2 regions of the Paenibacillus sp. FSL R5-0887 genome follow, and region 1 is predicted to be linked to the other one. Evidence: a T-box and tRNA genes for the amino acid it is inferred to sense, from the RefSeq annotation. Region 1 holds a T-box; the other holds one or more tRNA genes.
What was found. The T-box of region 1 lies ahead of pheS (phenylalanine--tRNA ligase subunit alpha). A T-box ahead of a tRNA ligase gene usually reads a tRNA of that ligase, here a tRNA-Phe.
Positions count from the first base shown of each region.

Region 2: it has a tRNA-Phe gene. The T-box ahead of pheS (phenylalanine--tRNA ligase subunit alpha) is inferred to sense a tRNA for this amino acid. The anticodon was not compared.

Region 1 covers NZ_JBBOCE010000002.1:173,737-189,622, forward strand. Annotated here, with positions in the region: gene pheT (phenylalanine--tRNA ligase subunit beta) at 1-759, opposite strand, end outside; gene pheS (phenylalanine--tRNA ligase subunit alpha) at 878-1,912, opposite strand; T-box leader at 1,973-2,258, opposite strand; gene MKY14_RS18855 (hypothetical protein) at 2,524-5,085, shown strand; gene MKY14_RS18860 (efflux RND transporter periplasmic adaptor subunit) at 5,110-6,534, shown strand; gene MKY14_RS18865 (ABC transporter ATP-binding protein) at 6,531-7,229, shown strand; gene MKY14_RS18870 (ABC transporter permease) at 7,226-8,398, shown strand; gene MKY14_RS18875 (sensor domain-containing diguanylate cyclase) at 8,813-10,426, shown strand; gene pulA (type I pullulanase) at 10,487-12,874, opposite strand; gene ptsP (phosphoenolpyruvate--protein phosphotransferase) at 13,255-14,967, opposite strand; gene MKY14_RS18890 (HPr family phosphocarrier protein) at 14,960-15,235, opposite strand; gene ptsG (glucose-specific PTS transporter subunit IIBC) at 15,334-15,886, opposite strand, start outside.
Region 2 covers NZ_JBBOCE010000001.1:3,960,605-3,976,490, forward strand. Annotated here, with positions in the region: gene MKY14_RS17590 (ABC transporter ATP-binding protein) at 1-995, opposite strand, end outside; gene MKY14_RS17595 (BMP family ABC transporter substrate-binding protein) at 1,113-2,252, opposite strand; gene MKY14_RS17600 (AraC family transcriptional regulator) at 2,580-3,335, shown strand; tRNA gene MKY14_RS17605 (tRNA-Leu) at 3,471-3,549, opposite strand; tRNA gene MKY14_RS17610 (tRNA-Cys) at 3,564-3,637, opposite strand; tRNA gene MKY14_RS17615 (tRNA-Gly) at 3,647-3,721, opposite strand; tRNA gene MKY14_RS17620 (tRNA-Gln) at 3,728-3,802, opposite strand; tRNA gene MKY14_RS17625 (tRNA-His) at 3,822-3,897, opposite strand; tRNA gene MKY14_RS17630 (tRNA-His) at 3,941-4,016, opposite strand; tRNA gene MKY14_RS17635 (tRNA-Trp) at 4,040-4,113, opposite strand; tRNA gene MKY14_RS17640 (tRNA-Tyr) at 4,120-4,205, opposite strand; tRNA gene MKY14_RS17645 (tRNA-Thr) at 4,211-4,286, opposite strand; tRNA gene MKY14_RS17650 (tRNA-Phe) at 4,315-4,390, opposite strand; tRNA gene MKY14_RS17655 (tRNA-Asp) at 4,401-4,478, opposite strand; tRNA gene MKY14_RS17660 (tRNA-Met) at 4,504-4,580, opposite strand; tRNA gene MKY14_RS17665 (tRNA-Val) at 4,598-4,673, opposite strand; tRNA gene MKY14_RS17670 (tRNA-Glu) at 4,729-4,803, opposite strand; tRNA gene MKY14_RS17675 (tRNA-Ser) at 4,822-4,914, opposite strand; tRNA gene MKY14_RS17680 (tRNA-Asn) at 4,918-4,993, opposite strand; rRNA gene MKY14_RS17685 (23S ribosomal RNA) at 5,054-7,980, opposite strand; rRNA gene MKY14_RS17690 (16S ribosomal RNA) at 8,213-9,770, opposite strand; gene MKY14_RS17695 (nucleotidyltransferase-like protein) at 10,197-11,075, opposite strand; gene MKY14_RS17700 (DUF2614 family zinc ribbon-containing protein) at 11,203-11,568, shown strand; gene MKY14_RS17705 (glycosyl hydrolase family 18 protein) at 11,686-13,407, opposite strand; gene perR (peroxide-responsive transcriptional repressor PerR) at 13,618-14,049, opposite strand; gene MKY14_RS17715 (DUF4097 family beta strand repeat-containing protein) at 14,176-15,886, opposite strand, start outside.

The sequences.
Region 1 (15,886 bases):
ACGAACCCCAGCAGCCATCAGACGATTCTGAATCCACAGCGGTGATGGTGCAGGTTTAACACCTGCAATATAACGAACTGCATAATGGCTGCAGTATTCTTCATCTTCAATCTTGACGGAAATGGAATCCGCAGCAGGACCACTGATCTCAATCATTTCGCTTTTTGGATCAGGTAATTTAACTTCACGCCCAAGAATTGCACTTACTTCATAAGCAGCACCAATCATGCTGAGGCAATCTGAACGGTTCGGAGTCAGATCGAATTCCAGAATCTCGTCATCTAAGCCGAGGACCTTGGAAATATCCTGACCAATCTCTGTCCCTTCAGGCAGCACAAGAATACCTTCTTGTTGCTCTTTTGGAAGCAATTTATCATTCAGTCCCAATTCTTTGGCCGAGCAGATCATTCCTTGCGACAGGACACCGCGCAGCTTGGCTTTTTTGATATCCAGTCCTGGCAGCTTAGCGCCAACCATTGCTACAGGTACAGTTTGACCTGCAGCTACATTTTTTGCGCCGCAAACGATTTGTAGCTCCTCATCTTGGCCCACATCCACGATACATACGTTCAGCTTGTCTGCATCAGGATGTTTTTCCTTTGATTTCACATAGCCGGTTACGATGCCGGAAATGCCTTTATTGCGGCGCTCTACGCCGTCAATCTCAATGCCGGCAGCGGTAATCTTCTCCGCTAGCTGTTCGGCGGTTACTCCTTCAATCGATGTATAATCAGCCAACCATCCGGTTGATACTTTCATATCCGCTCACTTCCTTTATGTTTCAGATGTATTTATTTCACTGTCGTTCGCGCTGCTTCCTGTGGGAGAACACTCCAAAGCCATTCTCCGCCACTATCAGCCAACGCGCCCACAAAAACTAAACGCCCTTGAATTGCTTCACAAAACTCATGTCATTACTATAGAAATGTCGGATGTCATCGATGCCGTATTTAAGCATCGCAATCCGCTCTACACCCATTCCGAAAGCGAAGCCGCTGTACTCAGCAGGATCATAGCCACCCATTTTCAGTACATTTGGATGCACCATACCTGCGCCAAGGATTTCTAACCATCCGCTTTGCTTGCATAGTCTGCAGCCATCGCCGCCACATTTGAAGCAGCTTACATCTACTTCAACACTTGGCTCAGTGAATGGGAAAAAGCTCGGACGAAGACGAATGCCTGTATTCGGTCCAAACATCTCCTGCACAAATTGTTGCAGGGTGCCCTTCAGATCACTCATTCGAATGTTACTTCCAATGACCAAACCTTCGATTTGGTGGAACTGGAAGGAATGCGTTGCATCATCATCATCACGGCGGAATACTTTACCCGGGCAGATGATTTTTACCGGAGCTTCACCGTTCATAGCCTGCATAGTACGAATCTGTACCGGCGAGGTTTGTGTGCGCATTAACAGGTCATCCGTTAAATAGAAAGAATCCTGCATATCACGTGCCGGGTGATTCTTAGGCAAATTTAGAGCTTCAAAGTTATAATAATCGGTCTCTACTTCCGGACCTTCAGCTACACGGTAGCCCATGCCGATAAAAATATCCTCAATCTCCTGTACGACTCTGCTAAGCGGGTGAATGCCCCCTTGCTGCATACGGCGACCCGGTAAGGTTACGTCTACTTTTTCAGCCTGCAGACGTTGCTGGGTTTCCTGCTCTTGAAAAGCCTCCTGCTTCGCGCCGATAATCTCCTCAATAGCACTGCGAACCTGATTCGCTACTTGCCCGATTACCGGACGTTCCTCAGCACTAAGTCCTCCCATACCGCGCAGAACCTCTGTAAGCTCACCTTTTTTACCGAGATACTTCACTCTTAGATCATTTAGTACCTGCGGATCCATAACCTCCTGCAGCTTAGCCAGCGCTTCAACCTTCAATGCTTCCAACTTCTCTTTCATGGCCGTGTACAGCCCCCTTCAATCATTGTCTAGTTCAACAAAAAAAGGCCTTTCCTCCCGGTAAGGGACGAAAAGACCGTGGTACCACCCTTGTTAGACAAGCTGATCTGTTCCCCTTAAGAGCTTCATTCCCTCTTTTGGCTGGACAGATACCTATCTCACTTTATACAGAAATAACGGTCTGTGACCGGTATCCCCTACCCTTCCCTATTAGACAGCTTAAGGAATTCAGGGAACTGCTCCGGAGTGAACTTCGACAGCTCTGCTTCTTAGAAACGCTCTCAATCCGCGGCGTCTCCTCCCTGTAAGTCAGGCACTGTGTACTCTTCTCCATCACTGCATTTCACAATTCATGCTAATTGTCAGGTATCTCTTTACTACAAGAGATATGTCTCTTTATTATATGCAAAATCTGTCGTTTTGACAAGCTGGACAAAATTAGGCTAATTTTTATCTTCTTTTAAGCTGGCTTTAAGCTTCAGAGCCATTTTTCCAACTTTTTTTCAGCTAACATTCAGCGGGGCTTGATAATTTCCATTACTAGGAAGGCTTGCTTATCCACTCGGGTGCACCTTCGCAGACTATTAACTATCCTATTGGGAGGAAATCAAATGCATGTACGGAGAATAAAAGTAGCCGCGGTGCTGCTAAGCACAGCTGTACTTAGCCAGTTTGCAGCGTATGGAGCTCATACCGCTTGGGCCGGGACTACATCCACCAAAATAGCAACAACAGCTTCCGTATCCGCTCTGGATAAACTAGGCTCCATAGCCTTGAAGACTAACATCAGCGCAAAGCTGACGGATGTCAGCTTATTAACTCAGGATGGCGGAAATATTCTTACATACACACTCAGCTACTCTAATGGAAGCAACGCTAGCCTCAATCTGGTGGACTTTTTCTCCAAAGTAACTACTAGCGGCGGTACAGTTATTCAAGGAAGCCCTATTACCAGCAGTGCAACCATCAAATCCATTGCCGCGAAAAGCAGTCAATCTATCACCTACTATGTAAACATCGGCAAATCCACCTCTTTAAACGGGGTCAAAATTTCATTGTACGGATGGGACTTCAACACCACCGATTATCAAAAAAAGCTAGGGAACTTCACCGTACCCACAGGATATTCACAAGCTGTCGCCAGAGGGCAGAGTAAAAAGATCACCCTAAACAATCTCCCTGTAACCACCAAGGCAGAGAGCCTGCAAATTTATAAATATAACGGTAAGGTCTATGCCAAGGTTGGCGTTAGCTTCACTAATCAAGGAACCAAGGTACTCAGTGATACTGGACTTAAAGGATACCTCGCTTCCGCTGGAGGATCTGTATTTGAACTCGCACTTGATGACACCAGCACCAGCTATAAAGTACAGCCTCAGGAAAAGAAGACGATCTACTATTTGACGGAAATCCCTTCTTATATGAAGACAGACAACATGGCGCTGCAATTTGCCGGAGAAGATGCCTCATTAAAAATAGCGTTGCCGGTTGTCGCCTACAATCTCCCCGCTGCAACAACACCGGATCTTGTCGTAGCCAGCAATGTCACGAAGAAGCTTACAATCAGCAATAATACAGTCGAAACACAGTTGAAAACGGCTAACGTCTATGCTGACAATGGCAACGCAAAGTGGACACTACAGTTCCGCATCAAAAATAGCGGCAACAAAGCAGTGAATGTGCCTGCCTATGAACTTGCTATTAAAGCCGCTGAAGGGTATAGCTTTCCGGTAGATACGAAGGGTTTTGCCAGCCTAACATTGAAACCGCTTGAAGAAAAGATTATTGAACTCAGCGCAGATGTACCACTCACACTCAATCAAGGAACATTGCAGCTGCAAATGACTGAGCCGGCTGCTGAGGGCAAGATCATTTTTCCTACCGCCTATTATCAGATCCCTTACACGCTGCAAACTAACAATTGGCAGGACACGGAATACCCCATTGAGAACAGTCACGGTACATTTGTTGTCAAAATTGCAAACATTCAAAGACTCCCTTGGTCTGACAAAGACCAGATCGTGGCTAAAATCAACATCCGCAACACTAAATCAACCTCTGTTCAGCTTCCTGCGCTTACAAGTGTCGTCAAAGCTGGAGAAAGTGACATCAGCAGCACTTCCCAGGTTGTCTCAGAAAGTACGCAAACCATCCTCGGTCCAAATGAATCGGCTGCTGTGTATGTCGTAGCCAATGTTCCTTATAGCTATACTTTCAATCAATTAAAAATCACCCTGCAAGAAACTTCAGGTGAAAGTAAGCTTAACTTCCTTTCTCTAAGTACTACCCAACTGGACAGCCGGGTACAGAGTGTTGCAGCTGAAAATTCTTTCCATCTTGAGCTTGAAGGTAAAAAAGCGGAATTACTTGTACGCCGGACCCTCGTGTACCCAGGTACAGATTCAAATCTCTTGTACACAGAACTAGAAATGAACAGTGAGGAATCGCGTAAATCCGAACAGGCTCAACTCGTAGCCTATTACAAAACACAAGACAATCAATATTATGAAGCCGAAGTCACCCAGTCCAAAACCTCCACCAGTCCTAACGGAAAAAGTCTGGTCACACTCTGGAGTAAGCTCCCTCTAGGTATAGATCCAGCGAACCTTGTCCTTTATATCGGGGAGGGTGTTTCAGAAGGCAAGCTTACCGCTCCTGACGGCCAATCGACGGGTTACATCAATACGGTATCACTTGGACTGAACCAGCTGGGAGTGGAGCCCAAAGGCAATCTTTTGAACGTGGAAATGTTTCCTTATACCCTATCCGTTACAAATGCAGTCGCCACCGTCACCGCTGGTAAAGATACGCTCAGCACTGTCCTAACCTACAACATGTCAGCCAGCACGCTTTATGAATCAGGCACCTACGAGCACAAACTGGTGTTGGAGCTGATTGACCCCTTAGGACAAAGCATGGAAAAAACATTAACACTTGGCACAGATCTACAATTAGGTAACTTCAAGTCGTACACCACAACCTTCACAAGCAGCCTGTACAAAACACTGGGTGGCGGCGCAATCCGGTTGAATCTATACGACGAATTCCAAGGCCATCGAAATCTGCTGGGAACACAAACCTATGTCGTCACTTATCAGGGGGCATCAACGACTTCGAACAGCAACTCTACTTCTGGCACAGATCCAGACACCAGCAATACATCCGGCAATTAATATGATGAGCTAGGGAGGATAGAAATGAAGAAGAAAAAAATAGTGTTCTGGACTCTTGGAGTAGTAGTTGTAGCCACAGCAGGAATGCTGGTGTATACATTGTTACCTGATAAGAACAGTCAAGCCGCTGAAGTGCCTATTAATACAGCTACCGTTACAAAGGGCGATATCGTAGTTAGTGTATCCGGAGCCGGCTCCGTGATTGCTACAGAAACTGGTAAAGTAAAAACGAAGGACAGCGGGACCGCAGCTGAGGTTCTTGTCAAAGAGGGCGATCTCGTGAAAAAAGGCCAGACTTTGATTACCTTTGAAGGCAATGATCTGAGTGACAATCTCAAGCAGGAGCAAACTTCACTTGCCTCGCTTGAGACCGATCTTGAGGACAAGCAGGAGCAATATAAGAAGCTGGCCGTGGCAGGTGCATCAGAAGATGAGCTAGGCAATGCCAAACGTTCGATTGAAAAGGCCAAAACCGACATTTCGGCGCAACAGGAAAAAATAGCTTCTGTCCAAGAAGATATGCTTCCTCCTGATCCGTTAACGGCTCCTATTGATGGAACTGTAACGACAGTTAATATTGCAAGCGGCGAAAAAGCCATGGACGGCTCTGAACTCATCGACATTACCGATTATGCTAATTTAAGTGTAGTTGTGCAGGTGGATGAGCTTGATATTCCTACTGTAAAGCTAGGGATGCCTGCCACTATTTCATTGGATGCTCTGCCTGATACGGAATTCAAGGGAACGGTTACGAAAATAGCTAATGAGGGCACCGCCTCAAACGGTGTTTCCCTCTTCGATGTTACCATAGGTCTAACAAGCTCCGAAGGTGCTCTTGTTGGAATGTCTGCGGAAGTTTCAGTAACCACTGCTGAGAAAAAGGATGTATTAACAGTACCTATTGAAGCTGTACAAGAAAGAAACGGAAAATACACAGTTTCTATTCCTCTAGCAGCGGGTTCAGCCGCAACTTCCAAAACTGCTGGCGAGGGCCAAGTACCAATGCCTAGCGGTGCCCCTGACGCTCGCGGCGGCGCTATGCCCAGCGGGGCTCCTGACGCCCGCGACGGCGCTATGCCCAGCGGGGCTCCTGACGCTCGCGGCGGCGCTATGCCCAGCGGGGCTCCTGACGCTCGCAGCGGCGCTGCCGGTGGAAGAAATCGCGGCAATAGCTCAGGACAGATGGTCACTGTCGAAGTGGGTCTCCATGATGAGAGCAGCATTGAAATTGTCAGCGGACTCCATGAAGGGGACCAGGTGATCATCCCTACCGTAATCTCTACGAAAACCGGAACAACCAGCACGGAAACGGAAACTAGAGGTGGTATGGGCGGTATGGGTGGCGCTGGCTTCGGCGGCAGTGGCTTTAGTGGGGGTGGCGGCTTCACCGGAGGTGGCGCTGGTGGTATGGGCAGCGCACCAGGTGGTGGCGGAGGTGGCGGCAGATGAGTGCTTCAGCACCTCTGATCGAAGTTCACGACATGTCCCACGGCTACACAATGGCCGGAGAAACCATGACGGTCTTAAATAGCCTTTCCTTTACAATTGATCTGGGGGAGTTCGTAGCTATTATTGGTCCCTCCGGTTCTGGTAAATCAACACTCATGAATATGCTTGGTTGCCTCGATATCTCCGATGAAGGAAGTTATCTTCTAGATGGACAAGAGGTTCGCAAGTTATCCGACAATAAGCTCGCAACGATCCGCAATGAGAAGATCGGCTTTATCTTTCAAAATTTCAACCTGCTCCCCAAGCTGTCAGCCATTGAAAATGTGGAGCTGCCATTGATTTATCGTGGCCTCTCCCATCGGGAAAGAAGACAACTAGCACAGGAAGCACTCATTAAAGTAGGGCTGGAGGATCGGATGCATCACCGCCCTTCTGAGCTTTCGGGAGGACAGCAACAGCGGGTAGCGATTGCCCGGGCTATGGCGGGATCCCCCCCTATTCTACTTGCCGATGAACCAACCGGGGCACTGGATACACGGACGGGACAGGAAGTCATGCAAATGATACGTGAGTTAAATAAGCAAGGACATACCATCATCCTTATCACACATGATCTGGAAATAGCTAAACAAGCGGAGCGGATTATTCGTATTCAGGATGGCAACCTCGTGGAAGATCGGAGGAATGCGGGGTGAAATTGTACCAAAGCATGCGAATGGCCCTGAAGAGCATCAACAGCAGTAAGGTTAGAGCTTTTTTAACGATGCTTGGGATTATTATTGGAGTCTCTTCGGTCATCATTCTTGTTTCTGTTGGGCAAGGAACTACTTCACAGATCACAGAGCAGCTAAACGGACTAGGCACAAACCAACTCACTGTAAACATTACTGGCCGTGGGGCGACTACCTCTCTCACCTATGAGGAAGCCCTTGCTCTAGGGGATATAGAGGGTATAGCAAATGTAGCTCCTGTGATCAGCGGCAATGCTACAGCCAAGAACAAAACGGACAACGTTAGTGTAACTGTAGAAGGAATCACCCCCTCTTATGAGGAGGTTAAAGATTTTCATGTACAGGCGGGCCGCTTCTTACTTGATATTGATAACGAATACCGGCAAAAGGTAGCGTTGATCGGTTCAGGTACGGCCGAAGATTTATTCGGTACAGACAATCCTGTAGGGCAGAAGGTCCAGTTAAACGGAATTAGCTATAAAATCGTTGGGCTTTTAGAAACAAAAGGCTCCAGTCTAAGTGGTTCCAACGACGATATCATACTCATTCCTATAAGCACTGCAGAACGCCAATTAAAAAGTAAAGGCGTCCGTTCCATCACCATTAAGACAACTTCAGCAGATACTGTAGCAGCTGCAAAAGAAAAACTGGAAAGTACGCTTGATGCTAAATTCAATTATGCGGATAATGCTTTTAGTGTGTTTGATTCTCAGGAAATGCTGGAAACTGTCAATTCCACAACAGATACACTTTCCATGGCGCTTGCAGGCATAGCAGGCATCTCACTTTTTGTCGGCGGCATCGGAATCATGAACATCATGATCGTATCTGTCAATGAAAGAACACGTGAGATTGGTATCCGTAAAGCAATTGGTGCCAAAAAATTCGATATCCTCGCTCAATTCATGATTGAATCCATCGTGCTCAGCGGTTTGGGTGGGGTGCTTGGGGTCGGCATTGGTATCGCGGGCAGTTGGCTGCTGGGTAAATACTCTGCACTTACAGTTTCCATTGCTTGGGATATGGTACTGATTTCTTTTATTTTCTCCTTACTCATCGGCGTGATTTTTGGAATGATGCCTGCGAACAAAGCCGCACGACTTCGCCCCATTCACGCACTGCGTAACGAATAATGAATGATTAGCTGTCCTATAGTCATTAAGATGACTAAGGGCAGTTTTTTTTCAGCAGCTGTAAAAGGTATCATTTATGATCGAGTTGGGTAATAGGAACCATCGGTTTGAATATAGATAATTCAATAGGCCCATACACTAAACTTTAAATTTTGTCTTTTTGATTATTATCTGAGTAAAGATTGCTCTATAAGCAGCACGTCCTATATACTTGATATACTAGAAACTACCATTTACTCACACGTACACTTTCCTATGTTTTCCCACTATGTATACAACACCTCTTTTATCCCAAAAGCACCTTCAAACATCAGTGAATGTATTAAATTACGCCTGACCATAGATTGCGTTCTGCAGGTTCTACTTAAGCAGCAATAGATTTTCTTAATCATCTTATACAGGGAGAAGATGACTGTGGCAGGATTCTTTGAGTTCAAGGTAACACGCAAACTATTCTATATCTTCGCTGCAATCTCCGTCCTTCTGGTTGGGATCAGCGTCGCCTCGCTACTCTATTTAAATTACACGATTAATAGATTGTCAGATTCTCTTTATGATGATATATATCAGAACTCTAAGCTTATACTGAGCGCGGATCGTGATCTGCATCAAGCCGCTGTAGCCTTGCAAATCGCAATGGGTCCAAACCTAACAGCCGCAGAAGGTGAACAGTTCACTAAGGAGTTTATAGATAATAATCTTCAAGCGGAGGAACGAATAAGTGTAGCAAGATCAAATATCAACGCTATAAAAAACCCTTACAGTGATATGAAACAAAGTGGAATTATCCTTTCCGAATTAAAAAACGAGCTCAGCTCCTTCGAAACTACCATTATCAAATGGAAAAATTCAGGGTATAAGCTAATAACAGAACGGACGAAGAGCAGCTGGAACCCAGATTCATATTCTGCGCTCACCCTAAACTCGCAATTCAATGAAGCTAGGGCACATCTCGATCAAGCAGAGGACTTGATTGGCAACTACGCCTTGCAAGTAACGGATGGATTTGGAGATAAAAAAAGCGCTTTGTTCTCTCTTTATTCACTCCTCTTATTTGTGTTTCTCCTAGTTATTATTTACCTTGGACGCAAAATCATCTGGCTCCAGAATGAAATGCTGGAAGAACAAACACTTTATCAGCTTATCGGTGAAACCATGTCTGATTTCATTATTTTGACGGATCCCAACGGGTTGATTCTATATGCTTCCCCCTCACACTCCAGTATTCTAGGCTATGTGCCTAAAAAAGGAGATCCGTTATCCAACTACATACGTGAACCGGAAATTGCCTGGGCTAAATTAAAAAGTGTTGTTCAGGGAACTCCGCGCATTTCTGAACTGCGCATGCGCGGAGCAGAAGGCCAATGGGTATGGCTTGAAACTAAGGTGTCACCTGTTCTCGGCAGCCGTAAATTCCCAGCACAATTCATGCTGTTATCTCGGGAAATTACCCAGCGAAAACAATACGAAGAACGACTACATAAGCTAGCCTTCTATGACCATTTAACAGCGATTCCCAACAGGGCTCATTTCAAAATGTATATGGAGAACCTTATCACCCAACCCGAAGGACGGAGGCAAAATATTGCGCTTGCCCTGCTGGACTGTGATAGATTCAAGCAGCTAAATGATACCTTAGGCCATCTGGCTGGAGACGAATTTCTTCAGCTGCTCTCCCGTGAACTTCAGCATACGGTTAAAGGAATAGGTCAGGCCTTCCGGATCGGCGGAGATGAGTTCGCAGTTGTACTGCATCGATTCACTTCTCCAGAGATGCTTGATGAAACACTACAGCGGTTACTTAAACTGTTCAACAAGTCTTGGTCTGTTGATAACGGGTCCAGCTTCCATACCTCCGCGAGTATCGGAGTCGCTTTATTTCCTGAACACGGAAGCAGTATTAATGAACTGCTGCGTGCCGCCGATTTGGCGATGTATCGCTCCAAAGACTATGGTGGCAATAAAGCCAATCTCTACTACGAGCTTGTGGACGAAGGGTTAGCTAACCAGACCATTGTAAAACCATAAGAGCAAATAAAAAGCTGTCTCAGGAAAAATCAACCCTGAAACAGCTTTTTTGTATGGCCTCTAACTGCTTAACCGAAGATGATCTTCTGAAATTTCGTCAATCTCCTGATCACGATCCCGAACTAAGACCTTGGTTAACTCTCCATTCGTAGAACAATCAATGAAACGGTCTCCGTCCCCATCTTTTTCTTCCCAATCATTAAGCCGCAAAATATATCCGATAGTTTGGGTATCTGGCAGCACTTCGATGCGGGCTACTGCACGCCCGTTCTCCATATAACGGAAATCGCATTGTCCATCCTGGATTCCTGTATCCCAAACCCAAAGATTCCAGCCTTGGTAATTCTGATCTGGGCGTTCATAGTGTATTTCGATAATTTTAGAGCGTGGGGCTGGCTCACCACATTCATCATAAAGGACCATCATCGACAACCCTTCCACCTCTACCTCATTGCCTTCGATTCTGCGGATGGCTTCTATCCCGGCACGGGTATGGTCTACTACTACGTTCCAACTATCAGCAACCTCAGGAAGTGATACCGACATCCGGTCATTATTAGCATTGAAGACAACGGTAATATTGTTCCAGAGATCACCTCCTGCATGGCTTCTAAGCAGATACGATACTATTCCGCCATCACAACGCAGAAATTCTAAGGAGCGTTCAATTTCCTGGCGGCCATGCAGACGAAATGCCGGATGTGTACGCCGCAGCTCGATCAGGCCTTTATAATATTGAAATACGGGCTTAAATGCACTTTTCATATTCCAGCGGATCGAGTTGACCGCATCACCGCTGCGGTAGCTGTTATGATCTCCAAATTTACTGCGCAGGAGCTCATCTCCAGCATGCAGGAAAGGAATCCCCTGCGAGGTCAGAATAATTCCGTTAGCAAGCAAGGATCGACGTATAGTTTCATTACCGAGAATATTCTCCTGATCTACATTCACGTATGGATTGGCAAGGGCCACTGCCTCTTCCAGATCTTCGTTATCCATGTTAGCGATTACCGGAAAATCAGCTTCCTGACTCCCTCCTTGAACGATAAGCATCTTATCCCATAAATTCAAATTATCATGGGCAGTTACATAGTTCACCGATTCCACAGGCGAGTCCGTAAACTCATGAATTGCTCCTTTAATTCCGGCTGCAATAGCACCTTCTTTGCCGTATTCGCCTGTCACGAACCCTCTTCCGAAGCCATCACTATCCCCTTTGATCGCTGAACGGAAGTTATCGTTGAAGACAGCATAGCCCTTGCCCCGCTGTACACCTTTTAGCGTTTTAGTGGCCAGCGGAGAATCTCCACCCGTCCAAGGTTCACCGTAAAGCAACAGATTCGGATTCACTTCTAGCCGAAGCTCTTCGGTAATCTCCCGCATGGTAACACTGTCCATCAGTCCCATTAGATCAAACCGGAAACCATCCATATGATATTCCGAAGCCCAATAGGATAAGGAGTCCTTAATAAATTTACGGACCATCGGACGTTCTGTAGCCAGCTCATTGCCAACCCCGGAGCCATTCGACAAACGTCCCGTAAAATCGCGGCGGTAGAAATAATCTGGGACAAGCGGCTCAAAGGGGCCATTCTCCACAGCATACGTATGGTTGTAAACGACATCCATAATTACCGCGATCCCGCGGCTGTGTAAGGCCTGCACCATCTCTTTAAATTCACGAATCCGCAAGCCAGGATTGGCAGGATCGGTGCTGTAAGATCCTTCAGGTACATTATAATGCTGGGGATCATACCCCCAATTGTAGTCCACATTAGTTATGGAGGAACCCCGATTGACCACCTTCAGCTCATCCACGGTCTGAAAATCAAATACCGGCATCAGATGTACATGGGTAATCCCTAATTCAGACAGATGATCAATCCCCACTGTATTTCCTGCCGAATCCTTTAATCCAAATTCGGTAAATGCTTTGAATTTACCCTTATAATGCATACCTGAGCTCTCATGTGAGGAGAAGTCACGAACATGCAGTTCATAAATCACTGCGTCGGCAGGATGCTGTAACGGAGGCGCTACATCCTGATCCCAATGTTCTGGATTCGTATCCTGCAAATTAACGATTGCTGATCTTAAACCATTTGCAGATACGGCTCTTGCATAAGGATCTACTGCTTCCGTCACATTGCCATCTGCAAAAACAGCACGGTACATATAATATTTCCCTTTTAGATCACCTGATAACTTGGTCTGCCAGACTCCACCATTACTACGCTGCATATATACAATACGACCATTGTCCATAGCACTCTTAGGTGACTCAGTATTCAGTTGATGCCCACCTGTTTCGTACAGTACAAGGGACACAGCAAGTGCCGTAGGTGCCCAGACTTTAAATACACTGTACTCCGTTGAATACGTCAAGCCTAAATCCTTGCCCTCGTAGACTTCCATCATCAATTCTGCATTTATATAATTTTTACTCATGAATTAACACCATCCTATGGCTCCCCACCTAACCTGTGGGGTTGCTTATAAGTCCATATATTACCAATTCATTTCATATTAATACTTGCACAGCGCTGCAAGTCGGCAAATGGAGTATAAACTTTCTATGGATCCTTACTATTATATGTACGACATATTTATAGGTTTGGGTTCCTTATCGACTTTATGCTCATTACTAATACTATCGGTATAGACATCTGCGCAATAAAGAAAATAAACAGTGAACAGTAAATGAGGTCGAATTACAGAAAATTATAGGTTAAAAAACATAAAAAAGCCGACCTCCAGCCATCGGAAGTCGGCAATAGTAGTTGGAAAAACAGTAGAACGCTAAAACGGATTAATGCATGCGTAAAAAGTTACTTAGCGATACTTTGAACAAGCGCAGCGACTTCTTCAGCCGTGCCAAGCTGCAACGCTTTTGCAGCCAAATCCTTCATGTCGGCAGCCGACAATTTAGAAATTTGACTACGCGCTGGCAAAATGGAAGTTGCACTCATGCTGAATTCGTCGAGACCAAGACCCAGTAGCAGCGGAATAGCTGTTGCGTCACCAGCCATTTCACCACACATCCCCGTCCATTTACCTTCTGCATGCGCTGCATCAATTACATTTTTGACCAAACGCAGGATGGCTGGATTGTAAGGCTGATACAGGTAAGATACCTGTTCATTCATACGGTCCGCAGCCATTGTATATTGAATAAGATCATTCGTACCGATACTGAAGAAATCAACTTCCTTAGCAAACTGGTCAGCCAGTACAGCAGTTGATGGAATCTCAACCATTATGCCAAGCTGAATGTTGTCTGATACTTCCTTACCTTCTTCCCGAAGCTTAGCTTTTTCTTCGAGCAAAAGATCACGCGCAGCACGGAATTCACCAAGCGTAGCTATCATAGGGAACATAATGCGAAGATCCCCGTGAACACTCGCTCTTAGTAATGCGCGTAATTGAGTACGGAAAATATCCTGACGATCCAGGCATAGGCGGATCGCACGGAAACCAAGGAAAGGATTCATTTCCTTCGGAAGGTCAAGATAAGGCAGCTCTTTATCGCCACCGATATCCAGGGTACGTACGACTACCGGCTTACCCTTCATGTTCTCAAGTACAGTACGGTAGGCGTTATATTGAATTTCCTCAGAAGGCAGCTTATCGCGACCCATGTAAAGGAACTCAGTGCGGTACAGACCTACACCTTCGCCACCATTCTCAATGACACCATTCACATCATTTGGTGTACCAATATTGGCAGCTAGTTCAACATGTTTACCGTCTGCTGATACTGTAGGTTCGTCGCGAAGTTTCTTCCATTCTGCGATTTGCAAGTCGTAAGCTTCCTGCTTGCGAGTGTACTCTGCCACTTCAGCTTCGCTAGGATTGATCAGAACGTCTCCGTTCAGACCATCGACAATCACCAAATCGCCAGAATTCACTTCTGACAGAACCGTTTTAGTTCCAACAACCGCTGGAATTTCCAAAGAACGGGCCATAATTGCAGAGTGAGAAGTCCGTCCACCAATGTTCGTTGTGAAGCCTTTAACGAACTTACGATTAAGCTGTGCTGTATCCGATGGTGTTAGATCTTGAGCAATCACGATTACTTCTTCACTGATTTCTGCAGGACTTACATAATGAATGCCCAGCAGGTGGTTCAGCAAGCGCTTGGTAACATCACGCATATCAGCTGCACGTTCCTGCAGATAGGCACTCTTCATATTTTCGAACATCTCAATGAATTGCGTAGCCACTTCGTTTAGCGCATAGTCCGCGTTAACCGATTCCTCACGGATTTTATCAATTACAGGATTGATCAGCTCTGGGTCTTCAAGAATAAGCAGATGTGATTCGAAAATCTCAGCCTTCTTCTCCCCCAGCTCTGCCAAAGTACGCTCTTTAATCGTTTGCAGCTCCACTCTTGATTTGGCGAGTGCATCATTCAACTTAGCGACTTCTGCTTCAGTATCACTGATACTTGTCTTCGTAATCGTATAATCCGGATGTTTCAGGATAAAAGCACGGGCTACTGCAATCCCTGCTGAAGCCGCGATTCCTGAAATCTTATTCATGGATTTCCCCTAGCCCTTCTTTAATCATTACTTCTTGAAGAGCATTCAAAGCTTCTGCTTCTTCGCTTCCTTCAGTAATCAAAGACAAAGTATCTCCAGCTTCAAGACCCAATGACAATACGCCAAGAATGGATTTCAAAGTTACTTTTTTACCTTTAGCTTCTGCAAATGCTTCTGTACCTTTGAATTTTGTTGCTGTATTAACCAAGGCAGTTGCTGGACGTGCGTGAATTCCATCTTCATCGACAATTCTGAATGTTTTTTGCATAATATTATCCAACTCGCTTTCTGTTATTAGAGTATTTTAAATTTATAGTGAAAGCTTCGCTTCCTTGTATGAACAAGGAAGCATCGGCCCTTGCACTTTTACTGAATCGTAATGATGTCTTGGTCTCCTATAGAAACCTTACCCGGCTTCTTCAATGTTACAGAAGAGCCTTCTGGTAAATTCGAGAAAATAACAGGTGAGATTACAGAAGGTGCATGTGCTTTTACATACTCTAAATCCACTTCCATAATCGGTTGCCCAGCCGCTACAAGATCGCCTTCTTCAACTAATACCGTGAAGCCTTGACCTTTAAGCTTAACCGTATTAACCCCAATATGAACGAGCACTTCCTTGCCTCCGTCAGACATAATACCGATGGCATGTTTGCTCGGGAACACGTTAAATACCTTACCGTAAACCGGTGAAGCAATCTTCCCATCTTCGGATAGGAACGCGAAGCCGTCGCCCGTCATTTTTTGGGAGAATACTGGATCTGGTACCTCTGTGATATCCAACAATTCACCGTTTACTGGAGATACGATATCTTCCTTGATAATCGCTTCACCAGCTTCACCTGCCTGTTGTTCTTCTTCTGGCTCTGGAGTAACCACTACTGGAGCTGCTGAAGCCGCAGGTGTCTTTCCGTTAATC
Region 2 (15,886 bases), on a different contig from region 1:
TCCAAAATATCCGATTCACGGATATCCTTTCCCTTCACTAGTACAGAGCCCTGACTTGAGACACCTCTCAAGCTACCTGTAAGAGCTTCAATGAGCTGTGTCTGCCCGTTGCCTTCTACACCAGCAATCCCAACGATCTGCCCACCACGTACCGCAAAATTGATATCCGACAATAATGCTTTGCCATCTGCATCATTCACACTGAGTCCCTGCACCGTTAGTATTGGCTCACTAACAGCCAGAATCTCTTTGTCATATTTCAGCACGACGTCTCTGCCGACCATTAGTCGCGAGATTTCCTGTTCTGTCACATCCTGTGTTTGAAAAACACCTTCACTACGGCCGCTGCGCATAATCGTAATTCTGTCGCAAATCGCTTTGACTTCCTTTAATTTGTGCGAAATAAAAACTATCGTATGGCCCTGTTCCCTTAATTGCTTAAGCTCGCGGAACAATTCCTCTGTTTCCTGTGGAGTCAACACCGCAGTTGGCTCATCAAGCACCAGAATTTTAGCACCACGCAGCAGCGCCTTAAGAATCTCAACCTTTTGTTTCATCCCAACTGTAAGATCCTCTACTTTTGCCTTTGGATCCACTGCCAGATTGTATTTCCTTGCGGTCTCTTCCGTCATGCGCACAGCCTCGGCATAATTAATGCCAACTCCTCTGCGCGGCTCCATACCCAGCACCATATTCTCTGCCACCGTAAAAGAAGGTACCAACATGAAATGCTGGTGGACCATGCCGATGCCTCTATCAATGGCGTCCTGAGCGGATTGCAGCTTTACTTTTTCACCCTTGATATAGATCTCGCCTTCACTTGGCTCTTCCATGCCGAACATAATCTTCATTAAAGTCGATTTACCTGCACCGTTCTCACCTGCAATCGCATGTATTTCTCCCTCACGTAAAGAAAAATGCACGTCTTTATTTGCAACGACGCCATTGGGATATACCTTGGTAATTCCCCGCATTTCCAGCAGAGCTGTGTACATAGGTCTCAACGCCTTTCAACTTGGAGGTCTGCAAAAATATACAGCTGGAATTCCCCTGACTAGAAGAATCTCCAACTGTAGGTTTAACTCTATAGAACTGATCTTAAGATTTAAAGCTTAAGGCTTAACTGCGTTACGAATAGCTTCTACCTCTGCGGTTTCCATCCCCATCGCATTATCCACTTTAACTTCTTTATTGATCAGCTTTTGCTTCACTTCTTCAACCTTGGCCTGAAGATCAGCCGGGAATACATTTTTATAAATATCATTCTCAGCAATACCTACACCATCATCTACAAAGCTCAATACATCACGTTTGCCCATTTCTAGCGTACCCTCTTGCAATCTCTTCACTGCACCTAGAATAGCCGTATCAATCTTTTTAATAGATGAAGTAACGATTAGATTTGCTTTTTCACTATCCGTATCGTTAATCAACATTGCCTGATCGGAGTCTACACCAATTGCATATTTTTTCTTCTCTTTAGCTGCGTCAAAGATCCCAAGACCTGTACCCCCAGCCACGTTAAAAATAACATCCACACCGGAGTTATATTGAATTAGAGACAGCTCCTTACCTTTTGCAGGGTTAACAAAATCACCAGCGTACGACACAGCCACTTTTACATCAGGATCAACGTACTGAGCACCTTGAATGTAACCGACCAAGAAAGCATTAATCCCCGGAATATCCATACCGCCGACAAACCCAATCACATTCTCAGGGGTAGCATTCGGCATATCCGATTGTGTAGCTAATGCTGCTACGGCACCTGCCAAGAAAGATACTTCATTTGTCGCATAAGACATGTTGTACATGTTATCTGGTGCTTCATCGATGTCGGTATCATAATTAATGAATTTTTTGTCTGGATACAATTCTGCCGTTGCATTAAACATCTCTGTAATTTCAGAACCGCCAGAAATAATTACATCCCAATCCTCGGAAGCGATATCGTTAAATGTAGGCTCCCATTTCGTTTTATCAACGCCCATTTCAACAACCTTTGTTACTGCACCAAGTTCATCCTTAACCTTTTGCAAGCCGTTATTAGCGGAATCAAAAAATGATTTATCCCCAAGTGTCCCCGGAATCAGCAATACAACCTTGAGTTTATCCCCTGCACCTGTTTCTCCGCCTTCGTCCGCTTTGGATCCAGTATTCGTTGAAGAACCATTATTGGACGTGTTATTCCCACATGCTGTGACCAGAACCATCACCATTAATAACAACAAAGAAAGAACTTTTTTATTCATTACTCTATTCCACCCCTAATTTTAGTTGGTTAGTAATCCGCAGAATCCCATCTTCACCCATTGTATAATTCACGGTTCAAATGGAAATTCTCTTTTTTCCAAATAAAGTATCATTAAAAGTAATAAACTTAACGTTTAGGCTCAAAAATAGCAATAAAAATACCATTATTATTAATAATCCGCTTTATTTCCGAACGAGATGGCCAGTCAGGTTGCGAACTTTCGGATTTATTGATACGATCATAACAAATATTATTAAAAATAATTATATGATTTCGGTCATTGTTTTGTACGATTCGGCTAAAACATAAGTATTGGAGGATCATCATGGATCGTGTTCTATATATTGTAAGTGCCACACATGAGCTAAATACTTATATCCCTCCACACCAGCATGAATGCTACGAACTAGTCTATTATTTACAGGGGGTAGGGACAACCAATGTTGGCCCACGAAGTTACCATTTTCGCTCCTCTTCTTTCGCGCTTGTGCCACCCAATCATAAACATGACGAGCACCACCGTGAGGATGCAAATGTATTATTTGTAGGCTTCCACTCAGAACACCCTAATATGAGTAATCTGCTCGGCGTATATGAAGATGATAAAGATCAGACCGTTCTTCAAATCCTGCTGCGAATGAAAGCAGAGTTTACACGCAAGCAAGACGGATTCTCTGAGCTTCTAAACCTACAAATGAGCGAGATTACCGTCCATCTTATGAGGCTTCTTAGTGCCTCTGGATATCAATCCCCAACAGAAGATCGAGTACAATATGTCCTTAATTATATGAATGAGCATTATCGCCATAAATTGTCCGTCGAAACACTATCAGAAATGTCCGGATATAGTTACGATCGTTTTCGCCATCTATTTAAAGAACGTTTCGGGTCTTCACCCCTGCGGTATTTGCTGTTAAAACGCCTGGATTATGCAAAATCTCTATTACGTCATACTCAGATGCAAATCTCTGAAGTATCTGCTGCTGCAGGTTTTGTGAACGATGCCCAATTCTGCAATATGTTCAAACGAGAAATAGGTCTTACCCCGCGAGCATTCCGCATTAATAATCAATCAGGTTAATCACTAATCAGATTAAAAAAAGCCGTTGAAATAGAGAAACTCTCTATTCAACGGCTTACTGCTGTAAACCCAAGGACATAAAGAAAAAGGTTTGTAAGATTGCTTATAAAAGCATTCTTACAAACCTTTTTAAGATACCGGCGAGAGGACTCGAACCTCCACGGTTTCCCACTCGATTTTGAGTCGAGCGCGTCTGCCATTCCGCCACGCCGGCACATATGAACTAAATGGAGGCGCCACCCAGATTTGAACTGGGGATAAAGCTTTTGCAGAGCTTTGCCTTACCACTTGGCTATGGCGCCATGAAAACTTGGAGCGGACGACGGGAATCGAACCCGCGACCCTCGCCTTGGCAAGGCGATGCTCTACCGCTGAGCCACGTCCGCATAAAATGGCTGGGGATATAGGATTCGAACCTATGAGTGACGGAGTCAAAGTCCGTTGCCTTACCGCTTGGCTAATCCCCAATAACATTTTAAAGTAAAATGGGGCGACTGATGGGTCTCGAACCCACGAATGCCGGAACCACAATCCGGTGCGTTAACCCCTTCGCCACAGTCGCCATATTAAGTTGATATTGTTGCCATTATTCATTTTAAAGTAAATGGGGCGGCCGATGGGTCTCGAACCCACGAATGCCGGAACCACAATCCGGTGCGTTAACCCCTTCGCCACGGCCGCCATATTAAACTTTAGAAAGAACTTGGCAGGGGCAGCAGGAATTGAACCCACACCAACGGTTTTGGAGACCGTTGTTCTACCTTTAAACTATGCCCCTAAAAACTGGTGGAGGATGATGGATTCGAACCACCGAACACTCACGTGAGCAGATTTACAGTCTGATGCGTTTGGCCACTTCGCTAATCCTCCAAGGATGGTGCCGGCGAGAGGACTTGAACCCCCAACCTACTGATTACAAGTCAGTTGCTCTACCAATTGAGCTACACCGGCATGGCACTCATTCTTTTGTGATGATAAATGGTGGCTCGGGACGGAATCGAACCGCCGACACGAGGATTTTCAGTCCTCTGCTCTACCGACTGAGCTACCGAGCCATGATGAAAATGGCGGAACCGACGGGATTCGAACCCGCGATCTCCTGCGTGACAGGCAGGCATGTTAGGCCAACTACACCACGGTTCCAAAAGATATAATTGCTTAAGTTAATTGGTTGCGGGGGCAGGATTTGAACCTGCGGCCTTCGGGTTATGAGCCCGACGAGCTACCGGGCTGCTCCACCCCGCGTCAGTAAGAAAGTGTTATGGTGGAGGCTGAGGGGATCGAACCCCCGACCCTCTGCTTGTAAGGCAGATGCTCTCCCAGCTGAGCTAAGCCTCCATAAACAACAATTGTTATTGTACCAAAGTCCACTAGGATAAATCAAGTGAAAATTTGGTGACCCGTATGGGATTCGAACCCATGTTACCTCCGTGAAAGGGAGGTGTCTTAACCCCTTGACCAACGGGCCATACTAATTAAAAATTTGTGGCGGAGAGAGAGGGATTCGAACCCTCGAGACGCTTGTGGCGCCTACACGATTTCCAATCGTGCTCCTTCGGCCAAACTCGGACACCTCTCCATATGGCTCCCCGAACAGGACTCGAACCTGTGACAACTCGATTAACAGTCGAGTGCTCTACCAACTGAGCTATCAGGGAATATTCATACCAGGCTTGATGCCTGAAAACTGAATCCGAAACGAATCTGCATTCTACGTATAGGATAAGCCCTCGACCGATTAGTATTGGTCAGCTCCATGCATTACTGCACTTCCACCTCCAACCTATCTACCTCGTCGTCTTCAAGGGGTCTTACTAATTGGGAAATCTCATCTTGAGGGGGGCTTCACGCTTAGATGCTTTCAGCGCTTATCCCGTCCGTACGTAGCTACCCAGCCATGCTCCTGGCGGAACAACTGGTGCACCAGCGGTACGTCCATCCCGGTCCTCTCGTACTAAGGACAGCTCCTCTCAAATTTCCTGCGCCCACGACAGATAGGGACCGAACTGTCTCACGACGTTCTGAACCCAGCTCGCGTACCGCTTTAATGGGCGAACAGCCCAACCCTTGGGACCTACTTCAGCCCCAGGATGCGATGAGCCGACATCGAGGTGCCAAACCTCCCCGTCGATGTGGACTCTTGGGGGAGATAAGCCTGTTATCCCCAGGGTAGCTTTTATCCGTTGAGCGATGGCCCTTCCATGCGGTACCACCGGATCACTAAGTCCGACTTTCGTCCCTGCTCGACTTGTAGGTCTCGCAGTCAAGCTCCCTTATGCCTTTGCACTCTGCGAATGATTTCCAACCATTCTGAGGGAACCTTGGAACGCCTCCGTTACTCTTTAGGAGGCGACCGCCCCAGTCAAACTGCCCGCCTGACACGGTCCCCGTACCCGGTAAGGGTACTAGGTTAGAACCTAGATACGATCAGGGTGGTATCCCAACGGCGCCTCCACCGAAGCTTGCGCTCCGATTTCTACGGCTCCCACCTATCCTGTACAGATCGTACCCAAATTCAATATCAAGCTGCAGTAAAGCTCCATGGGGTCTTTCCGTCTTGTCGCGGGTAACCTGCATCTTCACAGGTATTAAAATTTCACCGGATCTCTCGTTGAGACAGCGCCCAAGTCGTTACGCCATTCGTGCGGGTCAGAATTTACCTGACAAGGAATTTCGCTACCTTAGGACCGTTATAGTTACGGCCGCCGTTTACTGGGGCTTCGGTTCATAGCTTCGGGTTACCCCTAACCACTCCCCTTAACCTTCCAGCACCGGGCAGGCGTCAGCCCGTATACTTCGCCTTGCGGCTTCGCACAGACCTGTGTTTTTGCTAAACAGTCGCTTGGGCCTTTTCACTGCGGCCCCCTCGTGCTATTCACACTACCGGGGCACCCCTTCTCCCGAAGTTACGGGGTCATTTTGCCGAGTTCCTTAACGAGAGTTCTTCCGCGCGCCTTAGAATTCTCTTCTCGCCTACCTGTGTCGGTTTGCGGTACGGGCACCTTCTCCTGGCTAGAGGCTTTTCTTGGCAGTGTGAGATCATGACCTTCGCTACTATAATTTTCGCTCCCCATCACAGCCCAGCCTTAATGATGTGCGGATTTGCCTACACATCAGCCTCACTGCTTAGACGGACATCCATCAGTCCGCGTCACTACCCTCCTGCGTCACCCCATCGCTCATAGCGGATTACGGTGGTACAGTAATTTCAAACTGTTGTCCTTCGACTACGCCTTTCGGCCTCGCCTTAGGTCCCGACTTACCCTGAGCGGACGAGCCTTCCTCAGGAAACCTTGGGCTTTCGGCGGATCAGATTCTCACTGATCTTTTCGTTACTCATACCGGCATTCTCACTTGTGTAGTGTCCAGCGCTCTTTTCAGTACACCTTCAACCCCTACACAACGCTCCCCTACCCCAGATACATACGTATCTAGCCATAGCTTCGGTGGTGTGTTTAGCCCCGTTACATTTTCGGCGCAGAGTCACTCGACCAGTGAGCTATTACGCACTCTTTCAATGGTGGCTGCTTCTAAGCCAACATCCTGGTTGTCTGTGCAACTCCACATCCTTTCCCACTTAACACACACTTGGGGACCTTAGCTGATGGTCTGGGCTGTTTCCCTTTTGACAATGGATCTTAGCACTCACTGTCTGACTCCCGGCAATAAGTATATGGCATTCGGAGTTTGACTGAGCTTGGTAATCCTTGCGGACCCCGCACCCAATCAGTGCTCTACCTCCACTACTCTTATACCGAGGCTAGCCCTAAAGCTATTTCGGGGAGAACCAGCTATCTCCGAGTTCGATTGGAATTTCTCCGCTACCCCCACCTCATCCCCGCACTTTTCAACGTACGTGGGTTCGGGCCTCCAGTGCGTGTTACCGCACCTTCACCCTGGACAGGGGTAGATCACACGGTTTCGGGTCTACGTCCACATACTAATTCGCCCTATTCAGACTCGCTTTCGCTGCGGCTCCACCTTCTCGGCTTAACCTTGCATGTTAAACGTAACTCGCCGGTTCATTCTACAAAAGGCACGCCATCACCCATTAATAGGGCTCTGACTTTTTGTAAGCACACGGTTTCAGGTTCTATTTCACTCCCCTTCCGGGGTGCTTTTCACCTTTCCCTCACGGTACTGTTTCACTATCGGTCGCCAGGTAGTATTTAGCCTTAGCAGATGGTCCTGCTGGATTCATACGGGGTTTCACGTGCCCCGCACTACTCGGGATCCGTCTCGGAGAGAATACAGTTTAGGTTACAGGGCTTTTACCTCTATCGCGGGCCTTTCCAGACCTCTTCACCTACCATATTCCTTTGTAACTCCATGTGAGACGTCCCACAACCCCTAAGAGCAAGCTCTTAGGTTTAGGCTGTTCCGCGTTCGCTCGCCGCTACTGACGGAATCACTATTGTTTTCTCTTCCTCAGGGTACTTAGATGTTTCAGTTCCCCTGGTCTGCCTCTACATTTCCTATGTATTCAGAAATGAGTAACTGCGAATTACCACAGCTGGGTTTCCCCATTCGGACACCCCCGGATCAAAGCTTGCTTACAGCTCCCCGAGGCAGTTTCGTTGTTCGCCACGTCCTTCGTCGGCTCCTGGCGCCTAGGCATCCTCCGTGTGCTCTTATTAGCTTAACCTTGATTCTTCCGAAGAAAAATCTCACTAATAACATTTACTTGTTTACACAAGTTGCTAAAAGATGTTCTAAAACGCAAATTCGTTTCGGTATCCAGTTTTCAAGGATCAAGTCTTACTTGAGAGCTTAAACTCTCAAAACTGAGCAACGAGTGAGTAACAGGCCTAAACCTGAGTTTTGGAAGCTGAGCTTCCGATTTGAATGTTCTCATTGCAGAGAACGATTCTCCATAGAAAGGAGGTGATCCAGCCGCACCTTCCGATACGGCTACCTTGTTACGACTTCACCCCAATCATCTACCCCACCTTCGGCGGCTGGCTCCCTTGCGGGTTACCCCACCGACTTCGGGTGTTGTAAACTCTCGTGGTGTGACGGGCGGTGTGTACAAGACCCGGGAACGTATTCACCGCGGCATGCTGATCCGCGATTACTAGCAATTCCGACTTCATGCAGGCGAGTTGCAGCCTGCAATCCGAACTGAGACCGGCTTTGATGGGATTGGCTCCACCTCGCGGCTTCGCTTCCCGTTGTACCGGCCATTGTAGTACGTGTGTAGCCCAGGTCATAAGGGGCATGATGATTTGACGTCATCCCCACCTTCCTCCGGTTTGTCACCGGCAGTCACTCTAGAGTGCCCAGCATTACCTGCTGGCAACTAAAGTTAAGGGTTGCGCTCGTTGCGGGACTTAACCCAACATCTCACGACACGAGCTGACGACAACCATGCACCACCTGTCTCCTCTGTCCCGAAGGCCGCTGCTATCTCTAGCAGATTCAGAGGGATGTCAAGACCTGGTAAGGTTCTTCGCGTTGCTTCGAATTAAACCACATACTCCACTGCTTGTGCGGGTCCCCGTCAATTCCTTTGAGTTTCAGTCTTGCGACCGTACTCCCCAGGCGGAGTGCTTACTGTGTTAACTTCGGCACCAAGGGTATCGAAACCCCTAACACCTAGCACTCATCGTTTACGGCGTGGACTACCAGGGTATCTAATCCTGTTTGCTCCCCACGCTTTCGCGCCTCAGCGTCAGTTACAGCCCAGAAAGTCGCCTTCGCCACTGGTGTTCCTCCACATATCTACGCATTTCACCGCTACACGTGGAATTCCACTTTCCTCTTCTGTACTCAAGCCACCCAGTTTCCAGTGCGACCTCAGGTTGAGCCCAAGGTTTAAACACCAGACTTAAATAGCCGCCTGCGCGCGCTTTACGCCCAATAATTCCGGACAACGCTTGCCCCCTACGTATTACCGCGGCTGCTGGCACGTAGTTAGCCGGGGCTTTCTTCTCAGGTACCGTCACTCCGGTAGCAGTTACTCTACCGGACGTTCTTCCCTGGCAACAGAGCTTTACGATCCGAAAACCTTCATCACTCACGCGGCGTTGCTCCGTCAGGCTTTCGCCCATTGCGGAAGATTCCCTACTGCTGCCTCCCGTAGGAGTCTGGGCCGTGTCTCAGTCCCAGTGTGGCCGTTCACCCTCTCAGGTCGGCTACGCATCGTCGCCTTGGTGGGCCGTTACCCCACCAACTAGCTAATGCGCCGCAGGCCCATCCCTCAGTGACAGATTGCTCCGTCTTTCATTCTTCTCTCAGGAGAAAAAAGAAATTATCCGGTATTAGCTACCGTTTCCGGTAGTTATCCCAGTCTGAAGGGCAGGTTGCCTACGTGTTACTCACCCGTCCGCCGCTAAGTTATTTTGAAAGCAAGCTTTCAAAATAACTCCGCTCGACTTGCATGTATTAGGCACGCCGCCAGCGTTCGTCCTGAGCCAGGATCAAACTCTCCAATTAGTATTGAAAAGAGCGATATGCTCATTTTGAAACATCTGACGAGAAAATTAATTCTCTAATTTTGGATTTCACTTACGTGATTTCCTACTCACTCGTTGTTCAGTTTTCAAAGATCAAGCTGTTTATTTCGTCGATGTGTTGTTCAGCAGCGACCTTTATAATATATCACAGCGTCCTCGTTTTAGTCAACCTTTTTTTTAATTTCTTTTTTCGGTTGTCTTTCGAATGTTTTCGAAAGCACATCTCTGTGTCAGAGGGACGAGTTATAATTTAACACATGAACAAGGAAAGAGTCAACCATTAATTTTTCCGAATAAATATGAGCGTTTCATATTAGTAAACAAACAAAAAAGAGAGTGCTCAGCCTCTCCCTATCCTTGCTCATCTCTCTATAATTAAACATCTTCTACTGTATCTAATTTATCTCTATAATGTATAGCGGATCGCATGCCCTTCTCCCTCGTGAACATCAGCCCAAGATGTAATCTCTCGGATTAGCGAACGAGAAACCAGCTTTCGTAAAACAAGGGGTAGTTCAGACTCTAATTGACTCAGACCTGAATGCTGCAGTAATTCTTTAATGCTCCATGCTTCCTTACGGCTATTCAAAATATTAAAGAGCAATAGACAACAGTCCGTCATTTTGGACATAATCCCAAATTCACATGCAAGAAGCACAAGCTCCACACGTTGCTCTAAGGTCTCAGTACTGACCGTTAACTCCTCATAAAGTTTATGAACAGAGGTATTCATGCTTTTAACCTGCTCCCAAATAGCTGGCTCGGGGAAAGCACCCACTTCACTCACTTCTATTCTTGCCCAATGGTATAAGGCTATCAATACACAGTTGTAAGCATCCATAATAAAGCCAGCCTCTATATAGCGCTTGGATTTCACATACATATGCAAAAAGCGAGCAAACTCCATAAATGCGACCCGTTCCTTGATCGGTCCTTCAAATTGCAGTATCTCACGTCGCATTTCCTCTAGTATTCCCTTGGGGTCCCAGATCACTTCCCCCCTCATCAAACTGATAAGAAGTTCGTTATTATCCCCTGCCATAACAGCCTGCTCCAAAGCAAAAAGGCCAATATGGACTGACTGGGTCCGTTGGTCACCGGCAATGGTATGGCGAACAATATGCTCTCTATCCTGTTCTTCATGCAATACTAACACTACCATATCAAAATCTTGAAGAAGTGCGCTTTGAAACGGAATATCCCCATTCTGCCGCAAAACGACCGCTCCTAAAACATTCTCATCAAACGTTTCTCCACTCAACAAAGTTACATTGGACAGTTCCATGCTTCCCTCCATTAAATTTGGCGATTTTGCGTCCAGTCAGTTATAATTCAGTTATAATTATTATTCTACATATGAAAGACAGTTCCTTCTGGACAACCCAACTATATTTAGTTAGGAGCAAACACTCATGAAGTTTAAAACGGCTAAGATCAACGCTTTTCGCACATGGGGATTACTGCTCACAATGCTCGGAATGGGACTTATGGTTTTGGGTACAGCGGGCATCGTGTTTTGGGGCTCAACTGGAAAAGTATTCGCTGGAATCGGTCTTGTAATCGGTTTAATCTCAATGATGGCAAGTCTTGCAATCTATTTCTGGGCTGGGATGCTGTCAACTAGCGCAGTCCAACTGGAATGCCCTGAATGTCACAAGCTGACCAAAATGCTGGGCAAAACAGACCGCTGTATGTTCTGCCATACCATCCTTACTATGGATCCAGCTGAGGCCAATATTACTGCGGAACAACTTAAGAGTCAGCAGCTTAATCAATAAAACAAATCTTACAGAAGCTTATTACTAGCGATTTATAATGCAATCAAACATTTGCTTAATACAACAAAGGGGCTCCCAATATGGGGGCCCCTTTGTTTATTATGAATGAAATAATAATTACTTATGAATCCCTTGTAATGCCTCCCACGCAGACGGATTACTAAAGCTGCGATTCCATGAACCAATGCCACCAAGCCCTAAAGACTTAGCAAGCTCAACTCTAGCTTTTAAAGAAACTTTGTCTTCGATCCATATTTTTTTAAGAGCGCCATCTTCCTTATACTCAACGTAATTCTGCCCTGCTGCCTTATCAAAGGTCGGGGTCAGCTTCTTCTCTTTAATAATTTTTTCAACGGCATTCATACTAACCGATTTAGAGCTTACTTTGGTCTTGCCATCCACCTGGGCCTCAGTCCAGATTCTAGTGTACAGTGGAATCCCTAGAATCAGCTTCTCAGGCGGCACATCGTCTTCCTCTATGATCCGGCTTAACGAGCTTTCTACCCACGGCAGAGACGCAACAGAGCCTGCTACAGGACTAGCAGCCCAATGCTCGTCATAAGCCATAACAATAAGATAATCAACTACTGAATTAAGAGCTCTACGATCAAGGAATGCTGACCACATCTCACTGTTAGATTTAGGGGTTACGTCTATGGAGACGATTAAGTTTTTGGCTTGAGCCATAGGTTTTAGCTCTCGCATAAATTGTGTAACATTCTCCCCGTCTTTCGTATATACATTCTCAAAGTCAATATTAATTCCATCCAGCTTGTATAAATCTGAATACTCGAGGATCTGTACGATCGCGTTCATCCGCTTCTCATAGCTCGACAATGCCTCAGTGGTTATGTCTGGTTCAAAGCTATTGCTGAGCAGCCCCCATACTTCCAAACCGCGCTCATGGGCCCACTGCACATACGCACTATCAGCCTGACTGCGCACATTCCCATCACCATCTATGATACTGAACCAAGTCGGGCTAGCCACGTTAACGCCCGGAAGCTCACCGAATGTACTTGGGTCAGGTTTGCGTTGATAAACAGCTTCCCAATATAAATTCACTGACTTCCCTTTCCAGCTTCGTTCTGCCCGTGAGGGAGTGGTGCTTTTGGGTTCCACTGTCTTTTGACCGTCTGAGATAATATCACTGACCTTGGCATAACCCGCATAACCGCTGCTTAACTGCACATACAGCCAGTCCTCATTTTCCTTATTCCAAATACTCACGATGGCACCTGGGGACATATCGGCCACGATGGGTGCGTGAATCGACGCTTCGCTGCGAAGAGCGACTGTCTTATCACCTGCTTCACCTTTCACTTTCCCCAGCGGTACACTCTCCCCTGCTGTCATTAACAGCACAGCCCCGGTAGTCGTATCCTCTTGAATCTCAAACCCATACAGGTCTTCTAAAACATCCGCAGGAAGATAAGTTATCTTTTCCTTAACTTCAGGTGCCAGCCGCAGCTGCAGCGGACGATTGTTCAGACTAGCATTGGTTTTATCCTCTTGCATATATAGAAGTTCACTTTCCGTTGATAAGATGACCGATTTAGTCTTTTCTTCATAACGAATAGATGAGTCCACATGTTCCTGCAGTAATGGTAGAGGTAAAAGCATGCTATCACCGGTCCCTGAGGCGGAATATCCTGTTAGCTCTCCTTTTACGAAGATAGGATGTTCTAGGCCTTTCCAGTCTGGATCGATGTGCTGGCGATTTGGCAATACAAAAAACACAACCCAATAAGCTGCTGCCGCAATGAGCAAAAGTCCAAAAAAGCGTCGGAAAAGACCTCCGCGCTTTTTGACGCGTTTCTGTCTATATCTTCTGTCCAAAATATATCCTCCAAATACTAGAAAATTTTAAGTTAAGTCTAACAATACGATTATAACATCCACTTGGTTCCGGATAACCAGTATAAGTTAGTCATTTTCACTATATTTTGTTATTTTGAAAAAAATAAAAACGTGAGTCCTCCGCTTTCGGATTTCACACGTTTATTGTGTAGCTTGGCTATACGCCCTTAAGTACAGTAGTATTCTGTCTTATTGTTGCTTCTCTCTGCAACATTTGCAAACTCCATGCAATTCCATACGCAAACCCGTAATTTTGAAGCCCGTTTCCTGCTCTGCATGTATCTCAACATCATGAAGCGAAGGATAACTAAAATCTTCAATCTTACCGCATAGCTGACAGATGACATGATAATGATCAGATACATTGGCATCAAAACGACTGGAACTATCTCCGTAGGTCAACTCGCGAACCATGCCGGCTTCCATAAACATCTTGAGATTATTATATACAGTTGCTACGCTCATGCTCGGAAATTTCGGCTCTAGCGCCCGGTATATATCGTCAGCTGTAGGATGATTCATTGCTTCCATCAAATACGTAAGAATCGCATGACGCTGGGGCGTTATACGGACACCTGTTGTCTTTAATTGTTCCAGTGCATGTTGTACTCCACTCCCCATTACTGTCACCGCCTTTTGAATTTAAAAATAAAAGAAATACTTCTTAAGATTGTAAGACCGATTTTTCAATATTGTCAACGAAGTCTATACATTATATTTATTATTATATAAGAAAAATTACTTTTTTCAATATTTCCTAACATTTAGATTGCTATTTCCTTCAACATGAAGCTTGAACTCGCCGGTTCCCACTTCACCTGATACTTTTTTCTTATCAATTGTAAGTTCAGGCAAATCTGAAGTAATATCACCATATCCACTGGAACCATTCACTGTATAGTTGCTTAACATCGGTAAATACAATTGAATGTCACCAACTGCGCTATAAATGTCCCAATCTCCAGCGACATCAGAAGAGCGAACATCAATGGTACCATTTAGAGATTCGGCATGTAGCTTGGATCTGGCTCCATCCACCTCTAAATTACCGTTTTTGGTAGTAATATCGATATCATTGCTATTTCCGATCGCACTAATATTGCCGACAGCCGTCGATAATTTCAAAGCACCGGTAACATCCCAAGCATTCATATTGCCTCCGCTCGTTGTTAAATCAACGCTACCTTGAACAGATCTGGCACGGACAGCTCCATTCAGTGTTTTTCCCTTAACATTACCAAAGATACGATGAAGGATCAGCTCTCCATTCCCCGTTTCCAGAGAAATGTCTTCAATGGCTTCTACATTCTGCAACGTGATCCCGCCATTCATAGTGCGAACATCGAGGTTAAAGCGGCGATCCTCCGGCAAGTAAATGTCTAGATCCATGCGTGGCTGGCGTTTACCAGATTCTCCATAGGCCTTGCTATTCGAGGTGATTTTTATGTTGGGCCCTTCAACAACGTCCACAAAGGACTGTTCTGATATAGCTTCAGCCATCGGCCCATCCAACTGATCTACCCAAACTGTCGTTGTAATTTGAATATCATCCACTGGAGCACGGTGTAATAAAATATCACCATTAATACTATCAATAGATATTTTTGCTGTATTTAATTCCACCGGAACAATTAGCGGGGCTTTCTGATATTTGCTGCCTTTAGCCTCACCATAGTCCACTGCTGCTGCCGTCAGGTTTAGACTGACATTTTTCCATAGATATAAATAATGTTCTTGCTCTGCAACAATAAATACACTCGCAGCTAGCAATATAGCAGATAAAAGCCCACGTAAATCCAATCTGATTCTGGTTCCCTTGGCTGAACGGTTAGAGAAGATAAACATCAGCAGGAACTCAATCCCCCATAACACCGGGATGACTGGCCACCACTTCAAGAGCAGAAGCATATAGTCAGTTCCCTCTCTCCAATCCAAAAACAAAGGAACAGAAATAGCTATCAGTAATACAGAAGCCGTATATCTTCCCACGCGCCGCTTGCGAGGTTCATTGTCTTTACGCTGCACAACTGCTCTGGCAATTTCTCTAGCTCCTATAAATAAGCCACCGCATACTAAAATGACAGACACGGCCATTTCGGCATAATGTTCAATAAAGAACTGGAGCCATGTTGGTTTCTGCCGGAACAGAATAAGCAGGGCGCCCCCTAAGAGCAATAAGAGTCCAAAGGATATCCCAGGCTCGCTGACGATACTACGACGTTTAGGAGCCTCGTTTGCTTTGGTCACAGAAATATCAAGATCATGATCCTCTGGGAAGCGAAGAAGCCTGTCCGCTGATTGCAATACGTCATACACGTTATAAAAATAGATCACTGGAATAATGAGCGCAAGTAAAATAAGCAGTGGAACATTGATCTGCATCCCGATGGATGAGAAATACAATAAAGCTGAGATATCCAAAAGAATTAGAAAGATGAAGGTGATCCCTTTTCGGAGA